DNA from 3 places in the Mesorhizobium sp. B2-3-14 genome. Region 3 is predicted to be linked to each of the others. Evidence: predicted binding sites of a transcription regulator. Region 3 holds the regulator's gene; each other region holds the start of a gene.

Region 1 (10,673 bases), on a different contig from region 3:
GCCGCTCTCCAACACCTTCATCTCGCTGGTCAAGGACACGTCGCTGGCCGCCGCCATCACCGTGCCGGAAATGTTCCAGGCGGCGCAACGCATCGTCGCCACCACCTATGAGCCGCTCATCCTCTATGTCGAGGCGGCGATCCTCTATCTGGCGATGAGTTCGGTACTGTCGGCCTTGCAGACGCGACTGGAGGAGCGGCTCAACCGCTATGGCGGCTTCCTGGAGGCACGCTCATGATCAGCCTCACCAACATCGAAAAGCGTTTCGGCGACAATCTCGTGCTGAAGGGGGTGACTGTCGCCATCGCCGAAGGCAGCGTCACCGCGCTTGTCGGCCCTTCCGGCGGGGGGAAAAGCACGCTGCTGCGCTGCATCAACCTGCTGGAGATCCCAACTTCGGGCACGGTGCGGATCGGCGACGAGACGCTTGAGTTCCGCCCGGGCGGGAAGGTGCCGGCGGCGGACATAAGGCGTCTGCGCCTGCAGACCGGCATGGTGTTCCAGAATTTCCAGTTGTTTCCGCATCGCACCGCCATCGAAAATGTCATGGAAGGCTTGGTTACGGTGCTCAAATGGTCGCCGCAGAAGGCACATGAGCGGGCACTCGCGCTGCTGGAGAAGGTCGGCATGGTGCATAAGGCCGATGCCTGGCCGGCGACGCTGTCGGGCGGCCAGCAGCAGCGCGTGGCGATCGCCCGTGCGCTGGCGCCGTCGCCGAAGGTGCTGCTGTGCGACGAACCGACTTCGGCGCTCGACCCGGAGCTGGCGCAGGAGGTGGTCGATGTGCTGGGTCAGCTCGCCAGCGAGGGAACGACCATGGTGATGGCGACGCATGATTTGCGCCTGGCCTCCAAGATCGCCCAGGAGGCGGTGTTCCTCGACGCCGGCGTCATCGTCGAGCAGGGGGCATCCGCCAAGCTGTTCGGCAATCCGGAGCGCGAACGCACCAAGCGGTTTATCGCCACGCTGAAGCAGGAGGCGGCGGAGGAAGAGGGAGGCGCATAGGCGCGACAATCGCGGCCTTCCCCAAAAACAAAAACCCGGCGCGAGGCCGGGTTTTCGTCAACTTGAATGCGAAAAAGCTCAGGCAGCTTCTTCCTGCTCGGCTTCCTCATTGTCGGCCTTGGCGCCACGCTTGGGGCCTTTGTTGAGGTTGACCTCGATCAGGCGCACGGCTTCGGTTTCCGACATGCGGTTGACGGCCGCGATCTCGCGGGCCATGCGGTCGAGTGCCGCCTCGTAGAGCTGGCGTTCGGAATAGGACTGCTCCGGCTGGTTGTCGGCGCGATAGAGGTCGCGCACGACTTCCGAGATCGAGATCAGGTCGCCCGAATTGATCTTGGCATCATATTCCTGGGCGCGGCGCGACCACATGGTGCGCTTGACGCGGGCGCGGCCCTGCACGACCTTCAGCGCGCGCTCGACATAATCCTCTTCCGACAGCTTGCGCATGCCGATAGAGGTCGCCTTGGCGACCGGCACTTTCAGGCGCATCTTGTCCTTCTGGAAGTCGATGACGAACAGTTCCAGCTTGTGGCCGGCCACTTCCTGCTCGTCGATCGAGACGATCTGGCCGACGCCATGCGCCGGATAGACGATAAACTCGCCGGTCTTGAAACCGTGACGTGCAGCTGTGGACTTCTTCTGCGGGGTGATCGTTGCCATTACGCCCTGAACTCCTTGTTGTGGGCCGGCGGCGGTGCCGGCTGAACTCACGTGATCGGGGTCACCGATCATTAGCCGCACAACAGATGACCCACCGGAAAAGCCGGGACCGGCAAACCGCAAGAATTGCGACCGCCTGGCCCAGATCGCTCTGGTCCGGAATGGGATTTTCACCTTTCAGTGATTTGGGGCGTCTGCGCCATAAATCGACGTTGTGTCACCGGCATGTTTCGCTGATGTAACACAAAAAGTCGGAAGAATCAAGGTTTTGCTGCGTAAGCGAAGGCCACAACCAATCGCCGCCTGTCAAGGCGGTTAATCCGGCGTGCCTGTTACGCTGCGTCATACAAGCCTTTACAGCGGTGTTGTCAATCGCCTTCGCCGGGCTCGGCGGAGAAGTATTTCTCGAATTTGCCGGCCTCGCCGTCGAAGCTCTTGGCGTCGGCCGGCGGCTCCTTCTTGGCGGTGATGTTGGGCCATTTATCGGCATATTCGGTGTTGATCTGCAGCCATTTGTCGAGGCCGGACTCGGTGTCGGGCTTGATCGCGTCGGCCGGGCATTCCGGCTCGCAGACGCCGCAGTCGATGCACTCGTCGGGATGGATGACGAGCATGTTCTCGCCTTCGTAGAAACAGTCGACCGGACAGACCTCGATGCAGTCCATATATTTGCATTTGATGCAGTTGTCGGTCACGACATAGGTCATCGGTCGGCTCCGGGACGTCCCGTTTTTGTTGGCTTTTTCCGTGAGGTAACGCCTTTATGGGCTGCTTGCAAGGGTAGCCATTCCCGGCGGCGCCAGAGTTTGGGAAATTGAATTTCAGATCGGCGGTGCCAGGACGGTCCCACATCCCTTACCGACGTTGGTTTGCCGGTGCAAAATCTGTTTTGGTTGCCGTTGCCGCGGAAGAGCACATCCGCATTGATCGGCAGGCTCAATCTTCGTCGCGCAATCGGTCGGTCTGGCGACGCTCTTTTTTGGTGGGTCGGCCGCTGCCTGCCTGGCGCAGCGCCGGGATAGCATCGGGCGGGGCGTCGCCCTTCGGTGCGGGCGGAGGCGACATGTCTTGATAAAGAGTGCGGGCTTCCTCGGACGGGCCGCGCCGCGCGCCAGCGCCGAGCACCTTCCAGACGAAAATACGCCGGTCGAGCGTGATGGTCAGCACGTCGCCTGGCTTGACCAGATCGGAGGCCTGCGCTGCTTTGTCGCGATTGATGCGCACGCGGCCGGCGACCACCAATTTGGCCGCCAGCGAGCGCGATTTCACCGCGCGCGAGAAGAACAGCCATTTGTCGATGCGCTGACGGCCTTCAGCAACCATCGAAGCGAGTTTACTTCTTCAATTGGTCGCGCAAGGCGGCGAGCTTGGCGAAGGGCGAGTCCGGATCGAAACGCACCGGGCGCTCCTCGCGGGGCTTGGGCTGGAAAGCGGGCTTTCCGCCGCGATCGGCACCCTTGCCTTCCGGCCTGCCGCCCTTCCAGTCTGGCCGGCCTTCTCGGCGCTCGGGACGCTCGCCCTGCGGGCGGCCGTCGCGGCGCTCAGCGCCCTCAGCTTGCGGCTTGGGCTTGAACTTCGAGCGGTCGAAGCGCGGCTTTCCGGCGCCGTCGCGGCGCCCTTCGTGCGCGGGACGGTCCGCGGGCGCGGCTGCTGCCTGTTCGCCGCCGGCCGGCGCGTTGCTTCGGCCGCGCGCCTGTCCGTTTTGCGGCCGGTTGTTGCGGCCGTCGCGATGACGCGGACGCTGGTCGAAGCGACCTTGGCGCCACAGCAGGATCGGCTTTGGCGCTTCGGCTTCCGGCACGGGTTCGCCGGCGGCTTCCGCCACTGCAGCCGGTTCGGCGGCTTCCGTCGACGCGGAGGCTTCGACGGCGGGCTCCGCCGCTGCGGTTTCCTCGGTGGGCTCGGCAGTTTCAGGTTCGGCCCGCTGCTCAACTGGCGCCGGCTCGGCGGCTTCAACAGCGGCTTCGGCTACAGGTTCCTCCGCAACTTCAGCGGTGGCTTCCGCCTGCTCTTGCGCGACAGCTTCCACCGGCGCGTCGGCGGCGACTTCGGCTGGAACCTCCGTCTCCACGTCGGTTGCCGCATCCGGCACCAGTTCGGCTCCCTCGGCGGCCGACTCTTCCGCCGCCTTGGCTTGTTCCGCGCGGGCTGCTTCTTCGGCTGCCTGCCTGGCCGCGGCGGCTTCCCGCGCGGCATTGTCCTGCGCTTCCAGCCGTGCCTTGACTTCCGCGGCCGGCTTCGGCTCGGCGCGATAGCCAAGCCCCTTGAGGATCTCTTCCATGTCGTCGGCGGTGGCGCCAAGGATCGACATCATCGGCGGCGTCACCATGAAGGACTGGCCGTCATAGGCGCCGTCCGGACGCTGGCCAAGGCCGGGCTTCCAGTTGGTCGCCGGGCGGATCAGGTCGGCCAGCCGCTCCAGAATGTCGATGCGCACGGCGCGGCGGCCGAGATTGCGGTAGCCAGCGAGCTTGTAGAAGGCCTTGTCGAAGGCCGGGTCGATGACAACAGAGGTGCGGCCCGACGCCAGCGCGTGGACGACGTCGCCGAAGCCTGGCTTGTCCTTGCCGTCGTTCTTCAACGCCCACAGCAGCGTCACCAGCCCGGCGGGTGCCGGCTTGATCAGCGCCGGCACGAACACGTGGTAGGCGCCGAAGCGGACGCCAAGCCGGCGCAGCGCCGCGCGGCCTTCCTGGTCCAAGGATTTCATCTCTTCGGCGATGTCACGACGGTTGATGAGGCCGAAATTCTCGACCAGCTGGAAAGCGATGCCACGGCCGATGCCGGAAATCTGCTCGGCATTTTTCAGATCGACCAGCGGCTTCAACAACGACTCGATCTGGAAATTGACGAAGCGTTCGGCTCGCGCCGCGACCTTGTCGCGCGCCGGACCCGTCAGCTGTTCGTCAGCCAGCAACACCAGGCGCGGCTTCAGCGCGTCTTCGCCCGAGACCAGCGTGCCTATCGGCGCGCCGATCCAGCGCAGCGTGCCGTCCGAACCGAGCGCGAGATCGCCATTGGCGCAGGCGCCGAAGCGCTCCGCGCGTGCCTCGAACTCGGCGGCAAGCGCTTTTTGCGCGGCAGTGCGCACGGCCTTGGCGTCTTCGCCGCCGGCGGTCTGGTCGGCGGTGAAGCGGAACCCTTGCAACTCGCCGACATGATGGCCTTCGACAAGGACGGTTCCGGTAGGACTGATTTCGGCTTCAGGCATGGTATTTTCTCTAAGGCGCCGCATGAGGACGGAAGTCCTGCGGTCTACGAAGCGTTTCGTCAACCGCTCATGCAGCGCATCCGACAATCTGTCTTCGATTTCGCGCGTCTTTTCCTGCCAGTGTGCCTGATCGGCCAGCCAGCCGGGCCGGTTCGACACGAATGTCCAGGTGCGGATCTGGGCGATGCGGTGCGACAGCGTGTCGATGTCGCCCTCGGTGGTGTCGGCGCGGCGCACCTGTTCGGCCATGTAGTTCTCGTCGACATGGCCCTGCCGGGCGAGATCCATGTAGATCGAGGCGATGAGGTCGGCATGCTGGGCAGGCGCGATCTTGCGATAGTCGGGCAGGGCGCAGGCTTCCCACAGCAGCGCCACGCGCTTGGCGTTGGTGGCGAGCGCGCGGATGTCTTCGTCGCGGGAGAGATGTTCGAGCGCTTGCGCATCGACGGCCGGCAGCGCGCGTGTCAGGCCCTCGACCGGGGCGTTGGTCTCGATCGAGCGCTTCAGCGCATCGAGGCTGGCGAAATCGAATTGGGCGGTGCGCCACTGCAGCACCTTCACCGGGTCGAAGTCATGGCCCTCGATCTTCTGGACGAGGTCCTCGTCCAGCGGATCGACCTGGCCGGTGACGCCGAACGTCCCGTCGCGCAGATGCCGGCCGGCGCGGCCGGCGATCTGGCCGAGTTCGGCCGCCGTCAGATTGCGGTACTGGTAGCCGTCGAACTTGCGGTTCTGGGCGAAGGCGACATGGTCGAGGTCGAGGTTGAGGCCCATGCCGATCGCATCGGTGGCAATGAGATAGTCGACATCGCCCGACTGGAACAGCGCCACCTGAGCATTGCGGGTGCGGGGCGACAGCGCCCCGAGCACGACGGCCGCACCACCCTGCTGGCGGCGGATGAGTTCGGCGATGGCATAGACCTCGTCGGCGGAGAAGGCGACGATCGCGGTGCGCCGTGGCAGGCGGGTCAGTTTCTTGGAGCCGGCATAGGCCAGATGCGACAGCCGCGGCCGCGTCACTACCGAGACGCCCTTCAGCAAGCGCTGCAGGATACCGTGCATGGTGGCGGCACCAAGCAGCAGCGTCTCCTGACGGCCGCGCAGATGCAGGATGCGATCGGTGAAGATATGGCCGCGTTCGAGGTCGCCGGCCAGTTGCACCTCGTCGATGGCAACAAAGGCGGCGTCGGTTTCACGCGGCATGGCTTCGACGGTGCAGACCGAATATCTGGCGCCCGGCGGCTGGATCTTCTCCTCGCCGGTGATCAGCGCCACTTTGTTGGCACCGACCTTTTCGCAGACGCGCGTGTAGACCTCGCGGGCCAGCAGCCTCAGCGGCAGGCCGATGACACCGGTTTCGTGCGCCACCATCCGCTCGATGGCGAGATGGGTCTTGCCAGTATTGGTCGGCCCAAGCACGGCGGTCACGTCGCGGCCCGACAGGATCAGCGGCTCGGTGTGTTTCGGCTGGATGTTCATCGGCTCGGAAATTAGGCTTTCTGGCCTCTCGTGGTCGGGAGCGTGCCAGGACGGCGCGTATGACAGCCGACACATAGGGATTTCGGGCGCGAAGCGAAAGCAGAATGTTCCGGCAGGGTTCCGGAGACGCCCGCCTCACTCCGCAAATCAGCCCCTGCTTAACAGTTGGAACGAGTCTGGAACGAATCAGCGACGAATCGGCGACTCCGTCAGATTCAGCTTTTGTTCACGGCTAGATATGGATTTCGTGACCACGAGTTTCACCACATGCTGAATCACCGAACTGGCCCGTTTTATGCTAGGCGGGTCCTGCCGTTAACTCTCGCCGGGAACGATGAGGGCGATTCGGTGTGCGCCCTGTTAAACTTATGAAACTGTTAATCTTTCTAAACTCGACGTTAAAGAATAGCAGCTTATCGCGGCCATTAATCTTAACATTGGGCTCAAAGCCGGAACGAATCGGCGACAAAGCAGCGCCGGCCATATTTTCTCTTTTTGTTCCCTCAATATCTTGTCTTGTGAACAGCTTATCCACCGAGAATCCACAGGCTTAATCACAGGGTTCGCGCAGACGCGCCTACCGGCATTAACCTTTGCGTGCCGGATTGGGGCATTGCGTCACAGCGGCGTCTTCCAAGAGTCAGGCGCCATTTGGAAGCGGACCGATTTTCCGGTCCGCTTATCGCAGGGCACGCATGGATCCGCAGCGTTGGACTGCGCGAGCAGACGTCTCAGACGAAGTACTGGCCGCCATTGGCGGTGAGGGTCGAGCCGGTGATGAAGCCGGCATCTTGCGAAGCGAGGAAGACCACGCAGCGCGCGATCTCTTCCGGTTCGCCAAGGCGGCCGACCGGGATTTGCGGGATGATGCGCTCGTTGAGCACCTTTTCGTCGATTGCCTTGACCATCTCGGTGGCGATGTAGCCAGGGCAGATGACGTTGACGGTGATGCCCGCGCGGGCGCCTTCCTGGGCGAGCGCCTTCGAGAAGCCGATGTCGCCGGCCTTGGCGGCGGAGTAATTGACCTGACCGGCCTGGCCCTTCTGGCCGTTGATCGAGGAGATGGTGATGATGCGGCCGAACTTGCGGTCGCGCATGCCTCCCCACAGCGGATGGGTCATATTGAAGACACCGGACAGATTGGTATCGATCACCTCTTTCCACTGCTCGCGGGTGATCTTGTGGAACATGGCGTCGCGGGTGATGCCGGCATTGTTGACCAGCACCGAGACAGGGCCGAGGTCGGCCTCGACTTGTTTGATACCGGCCGCGCAAGCGTCATAGTCGGCGACCGACCATTTGTAGACCGGAATGCCGGTCTGCGCCTTGAACTTCGCCGCCGCCTCGTCGTTGCCGGCGTAGTTCGCGGCAACCGAATAGCCGGCGTTCTTCAAAGCGATCGAGATCGCCGCGCCGATGCCACGCGATCCACCCGTGACGATTGCAACCTTGGTCATGCATTTCCCCTTTTTGAAATCGCCCTGTTGTCGGGCTTGGCAGGCACTGGATTTACGACAGGAACCACATGTGAAACGGGCGGCTTGCGCCGCCCGTCCTATCAGAAGGCCTCCACGCACATGGCGACGCCCATGCCGCCGCCGATGCATAGGGTGGCCAGCCCCTTCTTGGCGCCGCGTCGGCGCATTTCGAAGACCAGCGTGTTGAAGATGCGGGCGCCCGAGGCGCCGATCGGGTGGCCGATGGCGATGGCGCCGCCATTGACGTTGACGATCGAGGGATCCCAGCCCATGTCCTTGTTGACGGCGCAGGCCTGTGCGGCGAACGCCTCATTGGCCTCGACAAGGTCGAGATCCCCTGCCGACCAGCCGGCCCGTTCCAAGGCCTTGCGTGAAGCGGGAATGGGTCCGGTGCCCATGATCGCCGGATCGACGCCGGCGGTCGCCCAGGAGGCGATGCGCGCCAGCGGGGTGATGCCACGCCTTGCGGCTTCCGCTTCGCTCATCAGCAGCGCGCCGGCGGCACCGTCATTGATGCCGGAGGCATTGGCGGCGGTCACCGTGCCATCCTTGTCGAAGGCCGGCTTCAGCTTGGTCATGGCATCGATCGTGGCGCCGTGGCGGATGTATTCGTCCTGATCGACAACCGTGTCGCCCTTCTTGCCCTTGATGGTGAAGGCGACGATCTCGTCCTTGAACTTGCCCGCCTTCTGCGCGGCCTCGGCCTTGTTCTGCGAGGCCAGTGCGAACTGGTCCTGGTCGTCGCGGGTGATCTGGAACTGGCGGGCGACGTTCTCGGCGGTGTTGCCCATGTGGTAGCCATTGAAGGCGTCCCACAGCCCGTCCTTGATCATGGTGTCGATCATCTTGTAGTCGCCCATCTTGACGCCGGCGCGCAGGTGCTCGGCGTGCGGCGACAGCGACATCGATTCCTGGCCGCCGGCAATGATCACCTTGGCGTCGCCGGTGGCGATCTGCTGCATGCCGAGCGCGATGGCGCGCAGGCCCGAACCGCAAACCTGGTTGAGGCCCCAGGCGGTGGTCTCCTTGGGCAGTCCGGCAAGGATCGAGGCCTGGCGGGCCGGGTTCTGGCCTTGCGCTGCGGTCAGCACCTGGCCGAGGATGACCTCGTCGATCTCGGCCGGTTCGACCCCGGCACGCGCCAAAAGTTCCTGCACGACGACGGCGCCGAGCTCATGCGCGGGCGTGGCGGCGAAGGCGCCGTTGAAGGAGCCTACAGCCGTGCGCGCCGCGCTGGCAATGACAATGGAAGCGGACATTTTCTTCTCCAGACTTCAAGGGTGTTGTTGTGCCGTTGAGGACTTTTTTGCCCTTTCCCACCCCCAAGTCAAACCGGAAATCGGCATGGCGCCGATGCGCCGCAAGCGGGCCGCGCATCGTGGTGTCGGCGGTCCGGTCGCTGCCGCGCAGCATATTTTGCCTGCTATGCAGCATTATATGATCCCGCAGTGCACAAACTGCTTGGAATTGTAGGGCTTTTGCGCATATCCTCAAAAAGGGCGCAATCGTTACCGGCTGCTTACTCAGGCGTGCCGGGATCCGGGGAGGATGCAGATGGCCGCAAAAGACGACCCTATCATTATCAAGAAATACGCCAATCGCCGCCTCTATAATACGGGGACGAGTACGTATGTGACGCTCGAGGATCTGGCCGAGATGGTCAAGAAGGGCGAGGAGTTCACCGTCCAGGACGCCAAGACCGGCGACGACATCACGCATCCGGTGCTGACCCAGATCATCTTCGAGCTGGAGAACAAGGACGGGCAGAACATGCTGCCGATCCCGTTCCTGCGCCAGCTGATCGCCTTCTACGGCGACCAGATGCAGATGATCGTGCCGAGTTTCCTCGAGCAATCGATGATCGCCTTCTCCAAGGAACAAGAGCGGTTCCGCGAGCAGATGAAGGGCGCCATCGGCAAGTCGCCACTGGACGTGATGAAGATGGCGACGCCGATCAAGGCGCTGGAAGAACAGACGCGCCGAAACATGGAAATGTTCCAGAACGCGATGCGGCTGTTCACGCCTTTTCCGCCCGCCGGCTCGGCACCGGCAGCGGCCCCCGCCGAGCCGGCCAGGAAGGAAGCGCCGGAGAAGTCCGACGATCTGCAGCAGTTGAAGGACCAGATCGCGGCCATGCAGCGCAAGCTCGATACGATGTCGTGAGCGCATAGCGCTCACGCGATTTACGGCAGCAATCCCTCATAGCGGCCGCGCGGCCGGATGATGCTGCCGGTCACGATCTGTTCGACCAGATGTGCCGCCCAGCCGACGCTGCGTCCAAGCGCGAAGAGGTGGAACGGTGCATCGCGCGGCAAGCCAAGGCTGCGCGCCAGCACGGCCAGGGCAAAATCGATATTCGGTTGGGCGCCGGTCGCCGCCATGGCGGCGGTTTCCAGCGACCGCAATGTTTCATCGGTGTTGTCGAAGGCCGCCAGAAGCGCCGTGGCCCGGGGATCGCCCTCGGGATAGAGCTGGTGGCCGAATCCCGGCAGTGGCCGGTCGTGGCCAAGCCAGTGCCGGATCGCGGCATCGGCACCATGCCGTCCCGCGTCTTCGGCGAGTTGCATCACGGCTTCGCCGGCGCCGCCGTGGCGGGGACCTGACAGTGTCGTCAGGCCGGCCAGCAGACAAGCGGCGGGCGAGGCTCCGGTCGAGGCGGCGACGCGGGCCGCGAAGGTCGACGCGTTGAGTTCGTGATCGGCAAGCAGCACAAGCGCACGCCGGATCGCATCCGCGCCTTCATCGTCCACCGACCAGCCCCGCGCCAATCGCTGGTGCACCGGTTCCGGCCCCGCCTCGGCACCGAGGGCGCTGGCCAGCACACCGATCGCGCGTGCGGC
Region 2 (10,673 bases), on a different contig from region 3:
GCGTATCGAGTGCCAAGGCGCCGGTTGTCGAGGGCGTCAGCGTCCAGCGCCTGTCGGAAAAACTGACCGACGGCAGCATCGCGCCGGGCCTCGATCCCTATGGCAATGACGATGCCATCGGTGCGCTGAACACGGCTTTCGTTGCCGACGGCTACTTTGTCGAGGTCGCCGATGGCGCCGAACTGGAAAAGCCGATCGAGCTGCAGAATTTGCAGGCCGGCGGCCAGACCCATGTGCGCTTGGCCGTTCGCGTCGGCACCGGCGCCAAGGCCGTCATCGTCGAGCGTCAGGCGGGCGAGGGCGCGGCGCTGACCAGTTCGGTCAGCGAACTCGTGCTCGGCGAGGGCGCCGAGGTAACGTGGCTGATCGTGCAGGAACAGCCGGAGACGGCGACGCATCTGGCACAGTTCAAGGCCCATATCGGCAAGAACGCGAAACTGACGCTGTTCGTCATGAACGCCGGCGGCAAGCTTGTGCGCCAGGAGATCATGGTCAGGACGACAGGTGAGGGCGCCGACTTCCAATTGCGCGGCATCAACCTGCTCGCCGGCGACACCCACACCGACGTGACCATGGTGCTCGACCACGCCGTGCCGCACACGACCTCGACGGAGATCGTCCGCAACGTGGTGACGGGCAAGGCACGTGGCGTCTTCCAGGGCCGCATCAACGTCCATCAATATGCGCAGAAGACCAACGCCAAGATGGCCTGCAACACGCTGTTGCTGTCCGACGATGGCGAGTTCTCCACCAAGCCGGAGCTCGAAATCTTCGCCGACGATGTCGTCTGCGGCCACGGCGCGACGGTGACCGAGATCGACCACGACCATCTGTTCTACCTGATGGCGCGCGGCGTCGACGAAAAGAGCGCACGCGGTCTGCTGGTCAAAGCCTTCGTCGCCGAGGTGATCGAGGAACTGGACGACGAGACGATTGTCGAGGCGCTGGAAGCGAAGCTCGACGAGTGGTTTGTGACGCACGGGTGAAGCTGATGAACGCACCGGGCAAGATTGGAGATTTCTACGACGTCGAGGCGATCCGCCGCGATTTCCCGATCCTGTCGCGCGAAGTCTACGGCAAGCCGCTGGTCTATCTCGACAATGGCGCCTCGGCGCAGAAGCCGCGGGTGGTGCTGGACACGATCCAGCACGCCTATTCCCAGGAATACGCCAACGTCCATCGCGGCCTGCATTTTCTGTCCAATGCCGCCACCGACGCTTACGAAAAGGCGCGGGAAACGGTGCGCCGCTTTCTCAATGCGCCAAGCACCGACAACATCGTCTTCACCTCCAACACCACGTCGGCCATCAACACCGTCGCCTATGGCTATGGCATGCCCAATATCGGCGAGGGCGACGAGATCGTGCTGTCGATCATGGAGCACCACTCCAACATCGTGCCCTGGCACTTCATCCGCGAGCGGCAAGGCGCCAAGCTGGTCTGGGTGCCAGTCGACGATCTCGGCGTCTTCCACATCGAGGAATTCGAGAAACGGCTGACCGACCGCACCAAGCTCGTGGCCATCACGCAGATGTCGAACGCGCTGGGCACGGTGACACCGATCAAGGAGATCGTGCGCATCGCGCATTCGCGTGGAATTCCCGTGCTCGTCGACGGCAGCCAGAGCGCGGTGCACATGCCGATCGACGTGCAGGATCTCGACTGCGATTTCTTCGTCTTCACCGGCCACAAGGTCTATGGTCCCTCGGGCATCGGTGTCCTCTACGGCAAGAAGGATAGTCTCGCCGGCATGCGGCCTTTCATGGGCGGCGGCGAGATGATCGAGGAGGTGACGGAAGACATCGTCACCTACAACGAGCCGCCGCATCGCTTCGAGGCCGGCACGCCGCCGATCGTCCAGGCGATCGGACTGGGCGCCGCGCTCGACTATATGGACTCTGTCGGTCGTGAGCGCATCGCCGCGCATGAGGAAGACTTGAAGACCTACGCCCACGAGCGCCTGCGCGCCATCAACTCGCTGCGCATCTTCGGCGATGCGCCCGGCAAGGGCGCCATCATCTCCTTCGAGCTGCAAGGCATTCATGCCCATGACGTGTCGATGGTGATAGACAGGCAAGGCGTGGCGGTCCGTGCCGGCACCCATTGCGCCCAGCCGCTGTTGAAACGTTTCGGCGTAACCTCCACATGCAGGGCATCGTTCGGCATGTATAATACCAGGGCAGAAGTCGACGCTTTGGCCGAGGCGCTTGAAAAAGCGCGCAAATTCTTCGGATGACGATTTTTTCGGGTGACGACCATGGATGATGTGACCACCACCGAAGCTACGCCGGAAAACTCGGGTAACGGCGTCGTTTCCGCCTCGGCCATTCCCGCTGATGAGCTGGCGCGGCTGACCGACGATATCGTCTCGGCGCTGAAGACGGTCTACGACCCGGAAATCCCGGCCGATATTTACGAGCTTGGCCTCGTCTACAAGATCGACGTCGAGGACGACCGCTCGGTCAAGATCGACATGACGCTGACCGCGCCTGGCTGCCCGGTGGCCGGCGAAATGCCCGGCTGGGTGGAAAATGCCGTCGGCGCCGTCGAGGGCGTCTCCGGCGTCGAAGTCAACATGACTTTCGACCCACCCTGGACGCCCGACCGCATGTCGGAAGAGGCGCAGGTGGCGGTGGGCTGGTACTAGCGCCGCACCTGGCACACTTGCGCCGGTGGTAAAACTTCACCATTTTAGGTGAGGAATCATTCGGCAGGCCTTGAACCTGCATGGAATGGAGAAGGAAAAACATGGGACGCTTTGCCGTCATCACGATGACCGAAAAGGCCGCTGACCGGGTGCGCGAGATCGTCGCCACGCGCGAAAACGCGCATGGCATCCGCCTTGGCATTAAGAAGGGCGGCTGCGCCGGCATGGAATACACGGTCGATCTGGTGACCGAGCCCAACACCAAGGACGACCATATCGAGCGCGATGGCGCCCATGTCTATGTCGCGCCGGAAGCCGCCCTGTTCCTGTTCGGCACCGAGATGGATTTCGAGCAGACGACGCTGCGCACCGGTTTCACCTTCCACAACCCGAACCAGAGTTCGGCCTGCGGCTGCGGCGAGTCGGTCGAGTTGAAGCCGGCCGATCTCAAGGCGCTGGCCGAGGCGCGCGCCACGGCCTGATCTTCCTTCGCCCCGTAAACGGGGCGAAGAAAGCTACTCCACCCACATACCCGTCCGCTTGTGCCAGTCCGCGATCGATTCCTCGGGATAGACGTCGAACGTCTTGTCGCCTTTGCCGATCTCAGGCTCGACCCAGTTCGCCTTGTATTTCAGCATCAGATGCACTTTTTCGGGTGGTTTCGGCAGGTCGCTGTCGATCGCCGAGGCGAAGGGATGCACCAGCTCCGGCCAGGTTGGGTCGTAGAGCCAGAGCGCCGACCCGCATTTGCGGCAAAAATTGCGCTCCCCGGTCGAGATCTCGCAGTGGGGATGCTCGTCATCCTCGATCTCGGCGCGATAGACGCCGAGATTGCTCTTGCCCCTGATGTTCAGCGTCTCGTAGGCGGCGCCGAGATTGATGGCGAAACCGCCGCCGCCCTGCTGCTTACGGCAGATCGAGCAGTAGCACAGCATGAACGGCACGGGCGTGTGGCTTTCCACCTCGAAACGCACGGCGTTGCAGCGACAGGACCCCTTGAGCAGCACAGGCATGGCTAAAACTCCGACAGGATAGCCACAACCTGTCAGCATGATTTTGGTTGCGGCGATGACAAGGCCAAATGCCAGTGACATGATCGCGGCATGGACAATGAGCGCATCGCGGAACTGTTCGAGGGCCTCGGTCCGGTCAGCATCCGAAAACTATTCGGCGGCAAAGGCATCTATTTCGATGGCGTCATCGTCGCCATCGTGCTGCGCGGCGAATTGCTGCTGAAAGCCGACGCGCAGAGCGCATCGGAGTTCGAAGCCGCGGGCTGCCGGCAATGGACCTACACCGGCTCTCGCCACGGCAAGCTTGTCGCCATGCCCTATTGGAGCATTCCCGACAGCGCTTTCGACGATCCCGACGAAATGACGGTGTGGGCGCGACGCGCCTACGAAGCTGGGCGGCGGGCGGGGAAGTAGGCTCCCGCCAGCGCGAGGCCACCCCTCATCCGGCCGCTTCGCGGCCGCCTTCTCCCCGGCGGGGAGAAGAGGTTTGCGCTGAGGCCGCAAGTTCCTCTCCCCTCGGGGAGAGGTCGGATTGCCCCGAATTGCTCTTTGCAATTCGGTCTTGGTAATCCGGGTGAGGGGGACTCTCTTGGCAGTCCCTACAGCGCCTTGGCGATCTCAGCCGCCAGCCTTGCATTGTTCTCGACCAGCGCGATGTTGGTCTTCAGGCTGCGGCCGCCGGTGAGTTCGAGGATTTTTCCCAGCAGGAACGGCGTCACGGCCTTGCCGGTGACGTTGAGGGCTTCGGCCGCCTTTTGCGCGGCTTCGATGTAGCCCGCCATTTCTTCAGCGGGGATTTCGTGGGATTCCGGCACGGGATTGGCAATCAGCATGCCGCCGCCCAAGCCCAGAGCCAGGCGTGTCCGGTAGAGATGCGCGATATCTTCCGGTCCGTGCAAGGTCAATGGCGCCCGGAACGGTGACTGCCGCGACCAGAAGGCCGGCATCGTCTCGCAGCCATGGCCGACCACGGGCACGCCGCGCGTCTCCAGCACTTCCAGCGTCTTTTCGATATCGAGGATCGCCTTGGCGCCGGCCGAGACGACGATCACCGGTGTACGCGCCAATTCATCGAGGTCGGCCGAGATGTCGAAGCTCTTTTCCGCCCCCTTGTGCACGCCGCCAATGCCGCCGGTGGCGAACACCTTTATCCCGACCATGTCAGCCGCGATCATGGTGGCGGCGACCGTGGTGCCACCGGTGCGGCCCTGCGCGACGGCGAAGCCGAGATCGGCGCGCGACAGCTTCATGGCGTCACCGGTCATCGCCAGCGATTCGCGTTCGCCGTCCGAAAGCCCGATCTTGATGCGGCCGTTGACCACCGCGATGGTTGCCGGCACGGCGCCGCCGTCAGCGATGATCTTTTCGACGTTGGCCGCCATGGCGCCATTGTCGGGATAGGGCATGCCATGGGTGATGATGGTGCTTTCGAGCGCCACCACCGGGCGCCCGGCGGCCAGGGCCTGCGCCACCGGTGCGTGGATATCGATGAAGGGGCGGGCGGTCTCTGGCGTCATCTCTGATCTCCAATCCGGAGTGCGGCGCATCCATCAGGAAAGCGTAGCTTCACCGCGCGTTATGAACTTGCCGGGTCTCATGCCACTTCCCTGGCATCCGGCACAAGGGCCAGCGCTTCCGCGAAGCTCGCCGCGGTGAATTCGGGCACCGCGTCGGCGCTTTCGATGGCCAGCGTTGCCGCGGCGACGCCCTCGCGCACGGCGTGGCGCAGCGGCTGGCCCCGCAGCAGTGCTGCGACCGTCGCACCTGCCAGCGCGTCGCCGGCGCCGGTGACATCGGCGACTTTTCTGGGGGCAGGCGGCAGGATCGAAAAGGCGCCTGTCTCATCGAAACCCAGCACAGGGCCGCTGCCGGCCGTGACCACGCCGCTGGCAAGGCCGCTGCACCGCAACCCGTCGACCATTTCCCGCTCGGCGGCCGCTGCATTGACACCGGCCAGCACGACGGCCTCTCGCCGGTTCATGAAGAGCTGGGCCAGCCCGCCGAGAACCGGTATCAGCCGCGTTACCTTCGCCGGCGAAATCGCGATGGCGAAAACCGGTTTACCGGCGGCGAGCGACAGCAGCCGCTCCAGGGCGGCCGACGGCAGATTGGCGTCGCACAGGATGGCATCGGCGGCGGCCACCTCCTGGCGTATCTTGGAACGCCTGATCTGCTTGGGAAAAGCCAGGTCGTACAGTGCCATGTCGGCAAAGCCGACGATCAATTCGCCCTCGCGATCGATCAATGCCGTGTAGCTCGGCGTGGTACGGTCGAGGAACACCGCCGAAAGATCGGCGATGCCTGCCTCGGCGATGGCCCGTGAAACCGTATCGGCCGATGCATCGCCGCCCCGCATCGACACCAGGGAGGCCGACACGCCGCGCCGTACCATGCTGCGCAACGCGTTGAAGACGCCGCCGCCGACATCCTCGCGCATCGTGCCGGGATTGGAGGCTGCCGGCACGTAGGGACCGTACACCTGGCCACGCCGGTCGATATGGGCGCCGCCCACGGCCAGGATCTTCGGGGATTCCACCATGGCGGCGATATGACCTTTGTTGTTGCGGCCGCACAAGCGCTAGAGTGCGCGACAGAGCTTCGCATGCTGGTCGGCGATTCGGCCGGGCGATACGATCGAGCCGTCTGGCCCAATGCGGAGCCCGTTCGTGCCAGAGCTTGCGAGACAAAAAAAGAACAAACCGCGATATCCTTTGTTTTTCAGTTGGTTGTCACCCCTTGCCAAATGAGAACAAAAAAGGTACAAAATGGTAGGGATTACGGATTGTCCGGCCTTCATTGACGACCAAGGGGTGATGTATCATGGCTCAGAATTCTTTGCGGCTGGTAGAGGATAAGGCAGTGGACAAATCAAAGGCTCTGGATGCGGCGCTGTCGCAAATCGAGCGGGCTTTCGGCAAGGGCTCGATCATGCGGCTCGGCGCCAACGAGCAGGTCGTCGAGATCGAAACGGTGCCGACCGGCTCGCTCGGCCTCGACATCGCGCTCGGCGTCGGTGGCTTGCCGCGCGGCCGTATCATCGAGATCTATGGGCCGGAAAGCTCCGGCAAGACGACCCTGGCCCTGCACACCGTGGCTGAAGCCCAGAAGAAGGGCGGCATCTGCGCCTTCGTCGATGCCGAACACGCGCTCGATCCGGTCTACGCCCGCAAGCTCGGCGTCGATCTTGAAAACCTGCTGATCTCGCAGCCCGACACCGGCGAGCAGGCGCTCGAGATTTGCGACACGCTGGTGCGTTCCGGCGCCATCGACGTGCTGGTGGTCGATTCGGTGGCGGCGCTGACGCCGCGTGCCGAGATCGAGGGCGAGATGGGCGATTCGCTGCCGGGTCTGCAGGCCCGCCTGATGAGCCAGGCGCTGCGCAAGCTGACCGCGTCGATCTCGCGCTCCAACACCATGGTCATCTTCATCAACCAGATCCGCATGAAGATCGGCGTCATGTTCGGTTCGCCCGAAACCACGACCGGCGGCAACGCGCTGAAATTCTACGCTTCGGTTCGCCTCGACATCCGCCGTATCGGCTCGGTCAAGGATCGTGACGAGGTCGTCGGCAACCAGACCCGCGTCAAGGTGGTCAAGAACAAGTTGGCGCCGCCCTTCAAGGTGGTCGAGTTCGACATCATGTATGGCGAGGGCGTCTCCAAGACCGGCGAACTGGTCGACCTCGGCGTCAAGGCCGGCGTGGTCGAGAAATCGGGCGCCTGGTTCTCCTATAATTCGCAGCGTCTCGGCCAGGGCCGCGAGAATGCGAAACTGTTCCTGCGCGACAATCCCGATACCGCGCGCGAGATCGAGCTGGCGCTCAGGCAGAATGCCGGATTGATCGCCGAAAAGTTCCTCGAAAATGGTGGCTCCGAGGGCAATGGCGACGACGGTTTTGAGGACGAAGCCGGCGCGATGTAGGCAACGGTCAGAATTTGGCCATAAATCCAGACTATTAGTCAATGCTTAAGTAACAGAGTTCTGTAGTACCGCGTTCCAAACCGCCGGCCTTCGCGCCGGCGGTTTTCGTTTAGGCGGCCCCGCAAGTGCCGGTGCAAAGCGCGAATTGGCCCAATTCCGTGTTTCTGGACAGGGTCAAGAGCTACGGCTAAAAGGCCAGCTCCATCTTCTAGAAAATACAGAGCCATCTCCCGCCGGTCCGGCCGGCGGCTCTCTTGAAAAGGCAGTATCCATGAGTGGCGTCAACGAGATCCGGTCGACCTTTCTCGACTATTTCCGCAAGGAAGGCCACGAGGTCGTGGCCTCGAGCCCGCTCGTGCCGCGCAACGATCCGACATTGATGTTCACCAATGCCGGCATGGTGCAGTTCAAGAATGTCTTCACCGGTTTGGAGAAGCGGCCCTATTCGCGCGCCACCACAGCCCAGAAAAGCGTCCGCGCCGGCGGCAAGCACAACGATCTCGACAATGTCGGCTATACCGCGCGCCACCTGACCTTCTTCGAGATGCTCGGCAACTTCTCCTTCGGCGACTATTTCAAGGAGCGCGCCATCGAGCTTGCCTGGAACCTCATCACCAGGGAGTTCGGGCTGAAGAAGGACAAGCTGCTGGTCACCGTCTATCACACGGACGACGAGGCGGCTGGCTTCTGGAAGAAGATCGCCGGTTTCTCCGACGATCGCATCATCCGCATCCCGACCTCGGACAATTTCTGGGCGATGGGCGACACCGGTCCTTGCGGACCATGCTCGGAAATCTTCATCGATCGTGGCGAGCACATCTGGGGTGGACCTCCCGGCAGTCCCGAGGAAGACGGCGATCGCTTCCTCGAATTCTGGAACCTGGTGTTCATGCAGTATGAGCAGGTGACGAAAGAGGAGCGCGTCGACCTGCCGCGCCCGTCGATCGACACCGGCATGGGCCTGGAGCGCATGGCGTCCATCCTGCAAGGGGTGGAGAGCGTCTTCGAGACCGACCTGTTCCGTCATCTGATCGATGCGGCGTCCTCGGCACTTGGGCGCGCGCCCGACGCCGAAACGGTTGCGTCCTATCGCGTCATTGCCGATCATCTGCGCTCGTCCTCCTTCCTGGTCGCCGACGGCGTGCTGCCGTCGAACGAAGGCCGCGGCTATGTGCTGCGCCGCATCATGCGCCGCGCCATGCGCCATGCGCAGTTGCTGGGGGCGAACGAGCCGCTGATGTGGAAGCTGGTGCCGGCGCTGGTGCGCGAGATGGGCCAGGCCTATCCCGAACTGGCACGCGGCGAAACGATGATCGCCGAGACCCTGAAACTCGAGGAGACCCGTTTCCGCAAGACGCTGGTGCGCGGCCTCGGGCTGCTGTCCGAGGCGACGGAGAAGCTCGGCGCCGGCGACATGCTCGATGGCGAAACGGCATTCAAGCTCTACGACACCTATGGCTTCCCGCTCGACCTGACGCAGGACGCGCTGCGGCAGCGCAGCATCTCGGTCGACCTTGCCGGCTTCACCAATGCGATGGAGCAGCAGAAGGCGGAGGCGCGCAAGCACTGGGCCGGGTCCGGCGAGGCTGCCACCGAGACGGTTTGGTTCTCCGTGCGTGAAAAGACCGGCGCCACCGAATTCCTCGGCTACGAAACCGAGCAGGCGGAAGGCCTCATCGAGGCGCTGGTCAAGGACGGCAAGACCGTCGACAGCGCCGGCAAGGGCGATGCGGTCGCCGTGGTCGTCAACCAGACGCCGTTCTACGGCGAGTCCGGCGGCCAGATGGGTGACACCGGCATAATCTCGGGCGAGGGCTTCTCGATCGAGATTTCCGACACGCAGAAGAAGGCCGATGGCCTCTTCGTGCATCTCGGCAAGGTGGTCGCCGGCACGGTCAGTCCGGGTGCCGCGGTCGAACTTAAGGTCGATCATGCCAGGCGCTCCCGGCTGCGCGCCAACCACTCGGCGACGCACCTGATCCACGAGGCGTTGCGCGAGGTGCTGGGCACCCATGTCGCGCAGAAGGGTTCGCTGGTCGCACCCGAGCGTCTGCGCTTCGACATCTCGCACAACAAGCCGATCTCCGCGCAGGAGCTCGAAGAGGTCGAGCGCATGGCCAACGAGATCGTCGTGCAGAACGGCCCGGTGACCACGCGCCTGATGTCGGTCGACGACGCCATTGCCGAGGGCGCGATGGCGCTGTTCGGCGAGAAATATGGCGATGAGGTGCGCGTCGTGTCGATGGGCACCGGCTTGCATGGCGCCAAGGCCAACCGGCCCTATTCGGTCGAGCTCTGCGGCGGCACGCATGTCAGGGCGACCGGCGATATCGGCCTGGTGCGCATCGTCTCGGATGGTGCTGTCGCCGCCGGCGTGCGCCGCATCGAGGCATTGACCGGCGAGGCCGCGCGCAGGCATCTCGATGAGCAGGACCGACGCCTGAAGACCACGGCGGCGACGCTTAAGATTTCGCCCGCAGATGTGCCAGCGCGCGTCGAAGCGCTGCTCGAAGAGCGCAAGAAGCTCGAAAAGGACCTGGCCGAAGCGCGCAAGAAACTGGCGCTGGGCGGTGGGTCGCCTGCTGATGCTCCTGCCGCCAACGAGATCGTCGCTGGCGTCGGCTTTCTCGGCAAGGCGGTGTCAGGTGTCTCGCCAAAGGACCTGAAGCCGCTGGCCGATGCCGGCAAGACTTCGTTGGGTTCTGGCGTCGTCGTGTTCGTTGGCGCCGGAGAAGACAACAAGGCGAGCGTCGTGGTCGCTGTCACCGATGATCTCGTCGGCCGTTTCAGCGCTGTCGACCTTGTTCGCGTGGCCTCCGCCGCATTGGGCGGGCAGGGCGGCGGCGGCCGCCCCGACATGGCGCAGGCCGGCGGCCCGGATGCGTCGAGGGCCGATGATGCGATCGCGGCAGTGAGGGCGGCGCTCGAGGCAGCGTAGCTACCATGCGTGGGGCCAGGCGGGATCCCTTCTCTTGGGGCAGCGCTGCCCCTCATCTGGCTGCCGCCATTTTCTCCCCGTAGAACGGGGAGAAGGGCGCTTTCGTCGCGCCCTTCGCCAATCGCCCTCGTTGCAGAAGAGCGCCGACAACGCG
Region 3 (10,673 bases):
CTGTAATAGGCCTTGCCCAGGCGCACCAGCTCCTCGGCCACCTCGCGATGGCGCGGCGCGCGCTCGAATTGGGAGACCGCGTCACCATCCCACGAAAGGCCAAGCCAGGTCAGGCCATCGAGAATGGCCGATGTGGCCGCATCGGTCGAACGCTCGCGATCGGTGTCCTCGATGCGCAGCAGCATCGTGCCGCCGGTATGCTTTGCATAGAGCCAGTTGAAGAGCGCCGTGCGCGCGCCGCCGATGTGCAGATAGCCGGTCGGCGAGGGGGCAAAACGGGTGATGACCTTGTCGGGCATGGAACTCTCGGAAAACGTCTGAAGCTGGGTGCGGAGCGTGCGGACTTTCGCGCGTTGCGCGTTCATGTAGCATAGGACGTCGAGGGTGCAAGGGGCAGACCCGATGACTGGACGAGGCCGGGGCTCGGATCGGGGCGAGGATGCCGCTATCGGCGTCAGCGAGCGATCCCTGTTTGCGGCGCCTGCGACGATCCCACTGCCATCTCCGCTCGTGGCTGCACCCGAAACCAGGTCGCTGCAGGCAGGTGGGCAGGCGCCGGCGCCGGCTCCTGCCGCGGGCAGGATCGTGCGCGTGCGCCGGCAAATCGGCCTGGTATCCTTGCCTCGCCTGCGCCATGGCGTGGCCCGGGCGGCGGAGCTTGAACTCGACCGGGGCATCGCGTTCCTGCTGGTGCCGGTCTGTCTGGCCGTTGGGGCGATCGCCTATTTCTCGCTGGCGTCCGAGCCCGACTTTGCAAAGCCCGTCGCGGTCGTGGTGCTGATGGCGGTCTGTGCCTTCGTCTCGCGTTCCTGGCCCAAAACCCATCTGTGTCTCATGGCAGTGCTGTTGTGCGCGCTGGGCCTGCTCGCGGCGAAGGTTGAAACATGGCGAGCCGGAACCCGGATGCTGGGTTCGGAAATCTCCACGCAACTGACCGGCCGCGTGGTCTCGCTCGAAGAGATGGAGAGCGGCCGCATCCGGCTGACCATGGACGTGATTTCGACCGCCCGGCCGAAACTGCGCTATGCGCCGGAAAGGGTCCGGCTTTCCGCACGCAAGATACCACCGGGAATGACCGCCGGCTCGCTCATCACAGGCTACTCCAAACTGTTGCCGCCGACCGGCCCGGTGCGGCCGGACAGCTACGACTTCTCTTTCGACAGCTATTTCGCCGGCATCGGCGGCAGCGGCTTCTTTCTCGGCAATCCAACGGTTGTTTCCGCCGACGACGGTGAGATGCCGCTATCGGCTCGCCTTTTTTCAGGCATCGAGAATGCCCGCGAAGCCATCGCCGACCACATCAGGGGCAGCGTCGGCGGCGCTGAAGGCGAGATCGCGGCGGCGCTGATCGTCGGCGTGCGCGCCGGCATACCCGATGAAATCAATGAAGCGATGCGGCGTACCGGCATCTATCACATCATCTCTATTTCGGGACTGCATATGGCGCTTGTGGCCGGCACCATCATGGGTCTGCTGCGTGGTGCCTTCGCGCTGTTTCCAGACTTTCCGCGCGCCGGCCGGTGAAGAAATACGCGGCCGCCGCCGCACTGTTCTCGATCGCGGCCTATCTCATCATTTCCGGTGTCGTCGTTGCGGCCGAACGCAGCTTCATCATGCTGGCGGTGATGCTGATTGCCGTGTTCTTCGATCGCGCTGCGCTGACCATGCGCAATCTGGGGATCTCGGCGATCGCCGTCATCCTGGTCTCGCCTCACGAGGTCGTCGGCCCGAGCTTTCAGATGTCGTTCGCCGCGACCGCGGCCCTGGTTGGCGCTTATGCCGGCTGGGCCGATCACCGTGCGGGAAAGACGCGGCCACCGCCGCGAAAGCGATCGCTGCCCGGGTTCCTGACGCGAAAATTCCTGCTGGCGACAGGTGGATTGGCCATGACGTCCATTATCGCCGGCAGCGCCACGGCGTTGTTTGCCATCTGGCATTTCCAGCGGGTATCGCCGCTCAGCCTGTTCGCCAATCTGGCCGTGATGCCTATCGTGTCGGTCGTGATGTTCCTGGCCGTCGCCAGCGCGCTGTTGATGCCATTCGGACTGGATTGGCCGGCTCTCTACCTCATGGGCAAGGGCCTGACAGCAATGATCGCCGTGTCGGCGTGGATATCGGAGCGCTCTCCGGTCGATGGAGTCGGGCTGATTTCGCAGCAATCCGTGCTGCTGGTCACCGTCGCGCTGGTTATCGCGACGATGGCGACGACATGGCTGCGGCTCGCGGCGCTGCCATTCGCGCTCGCCGGCCTGTTGACTGTGTCGCACACACGCGCGCCCGATGTGCTGATCTCGGAAGATGCGCGGCTGGTCGCGCTGCCGATCGGCAATGGCGAACTGGCCGTCAACCGGGAACGTCCGAACGAATTCGCAACCGACAACTGGAAGCGCGCCCTGATCTCCGAAACAATCGTCAAACCGGAAATGTTCGACACGACAGACAGGCAATTCGATGTTGCCAGTCCCACCGACCTGCCGCCGGGATCGCCCTTCTACTGCCGCGAAGGCCTGTGCCTTGCCAGGCACCCTTCCGGCGCGATCATTGCCTATGTCGAGGACCGCAAGACCACCTGGAAAGCCTGCGCTTTCGCCGACCTGATCATCGTCAATGACGCAACCGCCTATGACGCCTGCCACAATCCACTGGTTCTCGTCGTCACCAAACGGCAGCTCGCCCGCAAGGGAAGCGCTGCCGTCTTCTTCAATCCCCAGTCGGCCACGACCCGGGCCGCGATCGCATTTGCCGTCGACGGACCATACCGGCCCTGGCACGAACAGCGAAAATTCTCACGCGAGGCAAGGGGGCTGCCGCCGTACAAAAAACCCGACAAGCCCGATGACAAGCCGGTTCAGTAGCGCCTGATCAACCCGACCAGCTTGCCTTGTACCTTGACCCTGTCCGGCCCGAAAATGCGCGTTTCGTAGGCTGGATTGGCGGCCTCGAGCGCGATCGAAGCGCCTTTGCGGCGGAACCGCTTCAGTGTCGCTTCCTCTTCGTCGACCAGTGCCACGATAATTTCGCCCGGGCTTGCCGTGTCGGCATTGCGGATAATGACCGTGTCTCCATCGAAGATACCAGCCTCGATCATCGAGTCGCCCTTGACCTCCAACGCATAGTGCTCGCCGCCCATGATCATGTCCGGCGGCACCGAGATCGAATGCGTCTGATGCTGGATGGCATCGATCGGCACACCGGCGGCGATACGGCCCATGACCGGGATGGACACGGCTGAAACCGCGTCGTCGTCGTTGCCGGCCGCGGGCAGGCGCGAAGGCGCAGCGGCCGGCCTGATCTGGCGTCCGAGACTGCCTTGGCCAAGGCTGCCTTGGATGACGCTTGGCGAGAACTTCTTTGCCGCATTGAGGCCCGGCGCGATCGAGTCCGGCAGCCGCAGCACTTCCAGCGCGCGCGCCCGATTGGGTAGCCGGCGAATGAAGCCGCGCTCCTCCAGGGCCGTGATCAGGCGATGGATCCCCGACTTGGAGGCAAGATCGAGTGCTTCCTTCATCTCGTCGAAGGAAGGCGGTATCCCGCTTTCCTTGAGCCGTTCGTGGATGAACATCAGCAGTTCATGTTGCTTGCGTGTCAGCATGGCGGCCCCCAAGACATTGAACGAAAGGTTGAACCAGAATCGAAAAAACAAACCCAGAACAAACACTATCTGTTCCAGTTGTGTTCTGCAACCGTTTAAAGTTTAATGAATTTGTTAAGGGGTCTGAAGTTTTTTGCCCGCGACGGCGGGCGGCAACCAGTCCTTTCCGCCGTCGGCAGGCGCATTGAAATCGTTTTGGTTAATGGCCTGTGGCCCATCCGCCGACGAGGCTTTGGCATCAGTTAGTTGGAAGGCTTCTCCTCGGAGGGACGTATAATTCGCGGAGCCATTATTCGCGGAACGAAACGAAACCAAAATGCCAACGATTGGTAGCTTCGGGCGGCCATGGATCGGGGCGTTCGGCGCACTCCGGCCAGCGCGTTCGAATAGGCGTCGCGGAAGCGCTGAAGTTATCCCGAACCCGCCTTCAAGCTGCCGGCGCGAGCGGCGTATCTGGTAGCGCCGCTGTCTTCGCTGTGGACATAGACGTGCAGTGTGTAGCCGATATGCGCCGTCATCAGCGCCTTGGCCCGCTCGACGTCACGGTCGAGCGCCGCTTCCATGATCGCGGTATGGTGTTCGATCGCAATCGCTTCGCGTAGCGCTTCGATTGCCTCTTCATAGCCATCCTTGAGGCCGGCCGCGGCCCGCAGTGTCGGCGCCAGACCAAGGAAGCGATGATGCCGGCGCAGCTGATCCGAGATCGTCGAGCGGAACCGCAACAGCCAGTCGCATGTGGCGGCGCTCAGCAGCGCCGCATGGAAAGCCTCGTGGTTCTCGTCCCATCTGTCGACGGCCGCGTCCGAGGGATCGTCGACCGCCGTCTTGCAACGCGAGAGCCGGTAGTGGGCGGTGACCACGGCATCCTCCCACTCCCTGCCGCCTTTTTCCATCGATTCGAGGAACAGGGGTATCTCGACCACCATCCTGGCGCGTGCCAGATCCTCCAGCTCGGCCCGCGACACCGGAGCCACGGCAAAACCACGATTGCTGATCGCGGTGACCAGGCGTTCGGCCTCGAGCCGCGACAGGGCTTCGCGCAACGGTGTCCAGCCGACGCCATAGGTGCCGCGCAGCGCACTCAGTTTGAGCGGGGCGCCGGGCATGAGGCGCGTGGTCAGGATGTCGCGCCGCAACAGCTGATAGGCGGCTTCCGTTTTTGTGGAACTCGTTTCATTCAGCATGGTGATCAATCCGTCGTCTGGCGAAAAGTATATATGATAGTGCGTCACAGCAACAATTATATATAATGTTTGACACAGACCAGCGGACTCACCATGATCGCCGTAGTAGCCGCGTTTCCAAGCGGCCCTGATCAAATCTGGGAGGAAATGATGTTGAAGTCGAAATCCGCTTGGTTGTCGGGCTTGGCCCTGGCAGGCGCATTGATGGTCAGTGCCGGCAGTGCCGCGGCCGATCAGATCCGTATCGGCATTGCCAATTTCGGCGAGCATCCGCAATTGAACGCCGCCATAGCCGGCTTCAAGAAGGCGCTGACGGATAACGGCTTCGTCGAGGGCAAGGACGTCGTCTACACGGAGAGCCACACCAATTTCGATGCGTCGCTGGTGCCGCAGATGATCGCCAAGCTGCAGGCCGAGCAGCCCAAGCTGATCTACACCATCACCACGCCGGTCTCACAGATCGCCAAGAAAGCGCTCGCCGGTTCCGGCATTCCGATCGTTTTTGCCGCGGTCACCGATCCGGTGGCGGCCAAGCTGGTGCCGTCATGGGACGCCGGAGACGAAGGCATGACCGGCGCCAGCGATCTGCAGGACGTCGCCGCGGTGATGGCCTTCACCAAGAAGCTGCTGCCGAACGCCAAGCGCTTCGGCGTGCCTTATAATCCCGGTGAGGCCAATGACGTTGCCTTGGTCGAAAAGATCAAGGCGGCGGCACCGGCCGCCGGTTTCGAGGTGGTGGAGGTCGGCATCGACAACGTCAATGACATCCAGCAACGCATCGCTTCGCTCGCCGGCAAGGCCGACGTGATCTACGGCCCGGCCTCGAACCTGATCCAGCCGGCGATCGCCGCTGTCTCCGCGGCCGCCCGCCAGGCCGGTATCCCGGTCGTCAACTCCGATGACAGTGCGGTCCGTAACGGCACCGTGCCGGCGAGCTTCGCGGTCAATTACACGCAGGTCGGCGTCAACGCCGGCAACATCGCCGCCGAGATCCTCAAGGGCAAGGATCCCAAGACGATCGCGCCGTCGCGCCCGGCCTACAAGGACCACATGGCAACGATCTCGCGCAAGGCGATGGCCGCGTTCGGCATCGAGATACCGGCTTCAATGGCCGATTGCGGCTGCATCGTCGACTAACATCGGAACTGCCGGGGTGACGGCGTCGGCGCCGCTATCCCGAGGTCAGGGAGGAACGATGCTGGAGATTCGATCCGCGCGCAAAGTGTTCTACAAGGGCCAGGCCGACGAGAAGGTCGCGCTGGACGGTCTCAGCCTGTCCTTGGCCACCGGAGAGTTCGGCATCGTCATCGGCTCCAACGGGGCCGGCAAGAGCAGCATGCTCAACGCCATTTCCGGCGCCCTGATCCTCGATTCCGGCCAGATCCTGATCAACGGCGCCGACGTGACTGCAATGCCGGTGCACAAGCGCGCCGCGAAACTGGCGCGCGTGTTCCAGGACCCGATGCGCGGCACCGCCGCCAGCATGACGGTTGCGGAAAACATGCTGCTGGCCGATTTGCGTAGCCAAAAGCGCACCTTGCGCCCGGGGCTGAACACCACCCGGCTTGCGTCCTACAGGGAACGACTGTCGATACTGGGTCTCGGTTTGGAAAATCGTCTCGACACGCGCGTCGACCTGCTCTCGGGCGGGCAGCGGCAATCCTTGTCGCTGATCATGGCGGTCGGCGGATCGCCGGACTTGCTGCTGCTCGACGAGCATACCGCGGCCCTCGACCCGCGCACGGCCGAAATCGTCATGCAAGCGACCGTGCGCGCCGTCAACGCGCTGAAACTGACGACTTTGATGGTGACCCACAACATGCAACACGCCGTCGATTATGGCAGCCGGGTGATCATGCTCGATGCGGGCCGGGTGCTCCTGGAAGTCGCCGGGCAGGAGAAGGCGAGGGTCACGGTTATTGATCTGATCGGCCATTTCTCGGTCAAGACCGATCGCATGTTGCTGGCGAGCTGATCATCATGGATTTTGTTGGGGACGTTCTCACCAGCTTCGTCGCGATCATGCCGGTCACCCTGGCGCAAAGCCTGATCCTGGCCTTTGTCGTGCTCGGGATCATGATCCCGTTTCGCATGCTGAATTTTCCCGATCTCACCAGCGAAGGCGCTTTTCCGCTGGGCGGCTGCGTCTGCGGCGTTCTCCTTGCCGCCGGCGCATCGCCGCTGATGGGCGTTGCTGCCGCCCTTGTCGCTGGCTTCGCGGCGGGCTGCTGCACCGCCTTCATCCATCTGCGCTTCCGCATCCACACGCTGCTTGCGGGCATCCTGATGATGACGATGCTCTACAGCATCAACCTTCGCATTATGGGCAAGTCCAACCTGTCCGTCTTCGGTTCGCCCTCGGTGTTCGACTGGGTGCCGTTCGCGCGGCCGGGTTTCCCCGCCAGCAAGATTGTCGTCGCGGGTCTCCTCGCGCTTGCCGCCTTCATGCTGCTCTACATGTTCTTCAGGACCGAGAAGGGGACTGCCGTGCGCGCCGTGGGCGCCAATCCTGACATGGCCGAGGCGCAAGGCATCAATGTCTGGGCCGCGACCATAGGCGGTGTCGGGCTGGCCAGCGCTTTTTCGGCGTCAAGCGGTGCGCTGATGGTGCAGTCGCAAGGCTTCGCCGACGTCAATATGGGCCTGGGAATTCTCATCAACGGCCTTGCCGCGCTGATGATCGGCGAAGCCGTCGTCGGCAAGCAGACGGTGTGGCGGCAATTGCTGGCGCCCTTCGCCGGCGCGATCATCTACTACCAGCTGGTGTCGTTCTGCCTTGCGGCCGGCATGCCGCCGCCTGACCTGAAGCTTGCCACGGGCCTGTTCGTACTGGCCATGCTTGCCTTGCCCAGCCTCAAGCGCAGCCGGGGTTCCGCACCGGTTCGCGAAGCGATTCGTGAGTAACCGGCGTGAATGACCAAGGCGTGAATAACCAGGGAATGTCACAAATGATGCCTGCAACGCTCGATCTCGCAGCCGTCGAAGCCATGGATGCGGCGGACCCGCTGCGTGCCATCCGCGACCGGTTCATCTTGCCGGAAGGCGTGATCTATCTCGACGGCAATTCACTCGGCGCCGCGGCACCCGCCGTCTTCGACGAGCTGCGGAAAGCCGCGACCCAGGAGTGGGCACAGGATCTGATCCGTGCCTGGAACACCGCCGGCTGGTTCGACATGCCGGTCGCGCTCGGCGACCAACTGGGGCGGCTGATCGGCGCGGCGGCCGGCCAGACGGTGGTCTGCGATACGACCTCGATCAACATCTACAAGGTGCTGCATGCCGCACTCGGCATGCGGCCGGACCGCTCGGTCATCGTCGCCGAGGGAGACAGCTTTCCAACCGATCTCTACATGGCCGAAGGCGTGGCCTCGACGCGCCCCGGCACGGTGTTGCGCCTTGAGGGCGTTGATGCGCCGACCATTGAGGAGCTGATCGACGAGCGCGTTGCGGTCATCCTGGTCAACCACGTCAACTACAAGTCCGGCCAGCTGCGCGACATGGCGGCACTGACATGCAAGGCCCATCAGGTCGGAGCGCTGATCGTCTGGGATCTCTGCCACACCGCCGGCGCGCTGCCTGTCGAGCTCGACAGCGCCAATGCCGATTTCGCCATCGGCTGCACCTACAAATATCTCAATGGCGGCCCGGGCGCGCCAGCCTTCATCTACGCCGCCGAGCGTCATCACGATAAAGTCCAGCAGCCGCTCAGCGGTTGGTGGGGCCATGCGCGGCCCTTCGCCTTCGAGCAGGGTTATGCGGCCGGCAGCGGTATCCGCCGGTTCCTGTGCGGCACGCAGCCGGTGTTATCGATGCGGGCGCTGAAGGGGGCGCTGGATATCTGGGACGATGTCGACATGGCGACGGTGCGCAAGAAGAGCATCGCGCTCACCGACCTGTTCATCCAGCTCGTCGAGACCAGATGCGGCGCCTATGGCCTGGAGCTGGAAAGCCCGCGCGACGGCAATCAGCGTGGCAGCCAGGTGTCCTTCCTCCATCCCAACGGTTACCAGGTGATGCGGGCCTTGATCGAGCGCGGTGTGATCGGCGATTTCCGTGCGCCGTCGACGATCCGCTTCGGCTTCACCCCGCTGTATGTGGGCTACGCCGATGTATGGCAGGCGGTCGAGGTCCTGGAGGATATCCTGCGCACTGGCGCCTGGCAGGATGCACGCTTCGCGGTCAAGACGGCGGTGACCTGAAGCCGGCGCGAAGCCGGGAAAAATGTGACGCGGTTTCCCACAGGAATTGCGTCAGACGAGAGTTCAGAGCCGGGTGCGAACCGTCCACAGTTCCGGAAACAGGACGACCTCGAGCATCTTCTTGAGATAGGAGGCGCCCGACGTGCCGCCGGTGCCGCGCTTCAGGCCGATGATGCGCTCGACGGTGGTGACGTGGTTGAAGCGCCAGCGGCGGAAATAGTCCTCGAAGTCGACCAGCTTCTCGGCCAGTTCATAAAACATCCAGTAGCGCTGCGGATCGCGGTACACCGTCTGCCAGGCGACCAGGACTTCTTCGTTCCCGGTCCGCGTCTCGCGCCAATCCGTGCGCTTTGCGTCCACCCCGATGTCGAAGCCATTGCGGGCCAGAAGCAGCAGCGCTTCATCGTAGAGCGACGGCTCGGCCAGGATCGCCTCCAGCTTCTGGCTGAGGTCCGGCCGGTGCTTGTGCGGCCCGAGCATGGCGAGGTTGCGGTTACCGGCCATGAACTCGATGGCGCGATACTGCCAGGACTGGAAACCCGAGGACTGGCCGAGCGCGTCACGAAACTCGGTGTATTCGCTGGGCGTCATCGTGCGCAGCACGTCCCAGGCATTGTTCAACTGCTCGAAAATGCGGGCGACACGCGACAGCATCTTAAAGCTCGGTTCGAGGCGGTCGGCACGGATCGAGCGGATCGCCGCGCCAATCTCGTGCAAAGCGAGTTTCATCCACAATTCCGATGTCTGGTGCTGGATGATGAACAGCATTTCGTCATGCGCCGAGGACAGCGGCGTCTGGGCCTCCAGCACTTTCTCCAGGTGCAGATAGTCGCTGTAGGACATGCGCTCCTTGAACGACATCTCTGCGCCTTCAGAGGCCGGATCGTAAGGCTCGCTCAATTGATCTTCTCCGTGCGCAGCCGAAACCGCTGGATCTTGCCGGTCTGGGTCTTCGGCAGAGCGGCGATGAATTTGACCGATCGGGGATATTTGTAGGGCGCGATGGCTGCCTTGACGTGGTCCTGCAGGCGCTTGACGGTCATTGCGTCTGGCGGGACACCTTGCACCAGTACGACATGCGCCTCGACGATCTGGCCGCGCTCGCCATCCTCGGCACCGATGACCGCGCATTCGGCGACATCGGGATGCGACAGCAGCGCCGCCTCGACCTCGGGTCCGGCGATGTTGTAGCCGGCGCTGACAATCATGTCGTCGGAACGCGCGGCGAAGTGGAAGAAGCCGTCCTCATCCTGCGTGAAGGTATCGCCGGTGAGGTTCCAGCCGTCGCGCACATAATCCTTCTGCCTGTCATCGGCCATGTAGCGGCAGCCGGTCGGCCCGCGCACCGCCAGCCGTCCGGTCTCGCCACGCGGCACCTCGCGCATCTCCTCGTCGACGATGCGCGCCTCGTAACCGCCCACCGGCTTGCCCGTCGAAGCGGGCTTCCTGTCGTCAAAGCGGTTGGAGATGAAGATGTGCAGCATTTCGGTGGCGCCGATGCCGTCAAGGATAGGCTTGCCGGTCTTTCGCGTCCACTCTTCGAAGACCGGGGCCGGCAAGGTCTCGCCGGCCGAGACGGCAACGCGCAATGATGAAAGATCGGCGCCTTCGTCCATGGCCTTCAGCATGGCCCGGTAGGCGGTCGGCGCGGTGAAGGAAATGGTCGCTTTGTAGGTCTCGATGATGTGGACCATGTTG

Evidence for each region. Region 3 encodes LexA, which represses DNA repair genes until DNA is damaged. Its sites were predicted from a motif close to TGTTCNNNNTGTGTTCNG; they were not measured.
Region 1: FJ950_RS09910 (helicase-related protein) is a predicted target of LexA. The motif match lies at 6,522-6,539, and genes of this name have one in related genera.
Region 2: recA (recombinase RecA) is a predicted target of LexA. The motif match lies at 6,406-6,423, and genes of this name have one in related genera.

What each region holds. Positions count from the first base shown of each region.
Region 1 covers NZ_VFVP01000003.1:219,265-229,937, forward strand. The annotation lists gene FJ950_RS09885 (amino acid ABC transporter permease) at 1-238, shown strand, start outside; gene FJ950_RS09890 (amino acid ABC transporter ATP-binding protein) at 235-1,005, shown strand; gene FJ950_RS09895 (CarD family transcriptional regulator) at 1,084-1,665, opposite strand; gene fdxA (ferredoxin FdxA) at 2,034-2,372, opposite strand; gene FJ950_RS09905 (RNA-binding S4 domain-containing protein) at 2,602-2,988, opposite strand; gene FJ950_RS09910 (helicase-related protein) at 2,999-6,355, opposite strand; gene FJ950_RS29465 (hypothetical protein) at 6,654-6,890, opposite strand; gene phbB (acetoacetyl-CoA reductase) at 7,087-7,812, opposite strand; gene FJ950_RS09920 (acetyl-CoA C-acetyltransferase) at 7,914-9,092, opposite strand; gene FJ950_RS09925 (hypothetical protein) at 9,079-9,306, shown strand; gene phaR (polyhydroxyalkanoate synthesis repressor PhaR) at 9,388-9,996, shown strand; gene FJ950_RS09935 (citrate synthase) at 10,017-10,673, opposite strand, start outside.
Region 2 covers NZ_VFVP01000004.1:145,041-155,713, reverse strand. The annotation lists gene sufD (Fe-S cluster assembly protein SufD) at 1-986, shown strand, start outside; gene FJ950_RS12510 (cysteine desulfurase) at 992-2,236, shown strand; gene FJ950_RS12505 (SUF system Fe-S cluster assembly protein) at 2,258-2,647, shown strand; gene sufA (Fe-S cluster assembly scaffold SufA) at 2,749-3,129, shown strand; gene FJ950_RS12495 (GFA family protein) at 3,163-3,660, opposite strand; gene FJ950_RS12490 (TfoX/Sxy family protein) at 3,751-4,074, shown strand; gene FJ950_RS12485 (pseudouridine-5'-phosphate glycosidase) at 4,260-5,177, opposite strand; gene FJ950_RS12480 (carbohydrate kinase family protein) at 5,255-6,199, opposite strand; gene recA (recombinase RecA) at 6,481-7,581, shown strand; gene alaS (alanine--tRNA ligase) at 7,853-10,519, shown strand.
Region 3 covers NZ_VFVP01000002.1:774,138-784,810, forward strand. The annotation lists gene gltX (glutamate--tRNA ligase) at 1-299, opposite strand, end outside; partial or broken gene FJ950_RS08415 (ComEC/Rec2 family competence protein) at 403-2,855, shown strand; gene lexA (transcriptional repressor LexA) at 2,849-3,592, opposite strand; gene FJ950_RS08425 (GntR family transcriptional regulator) at 4,003-4,776, opposite strand; gene FJ950_RS08430 (ABC transporter substrate-binding protein) at 4,927-5,913, shown strand; gene FJ950_RS08435 (ABC transporter ATP-binding protein) at 5,972-6,751, shown strand; gene FJ950_RS08440 (ABC transporter permease) at 6,757-7,680, shown strand; gene kynU (kynureninase) at 7,728-8,975, shown strand; gene kynA (tryptophan 2,3-dioxygenase) at 9,039-9,875, opposite strand; gene FJ950_RS08455 (AMP-binding protein) at 9,872-10,673, opposite strand, start outside.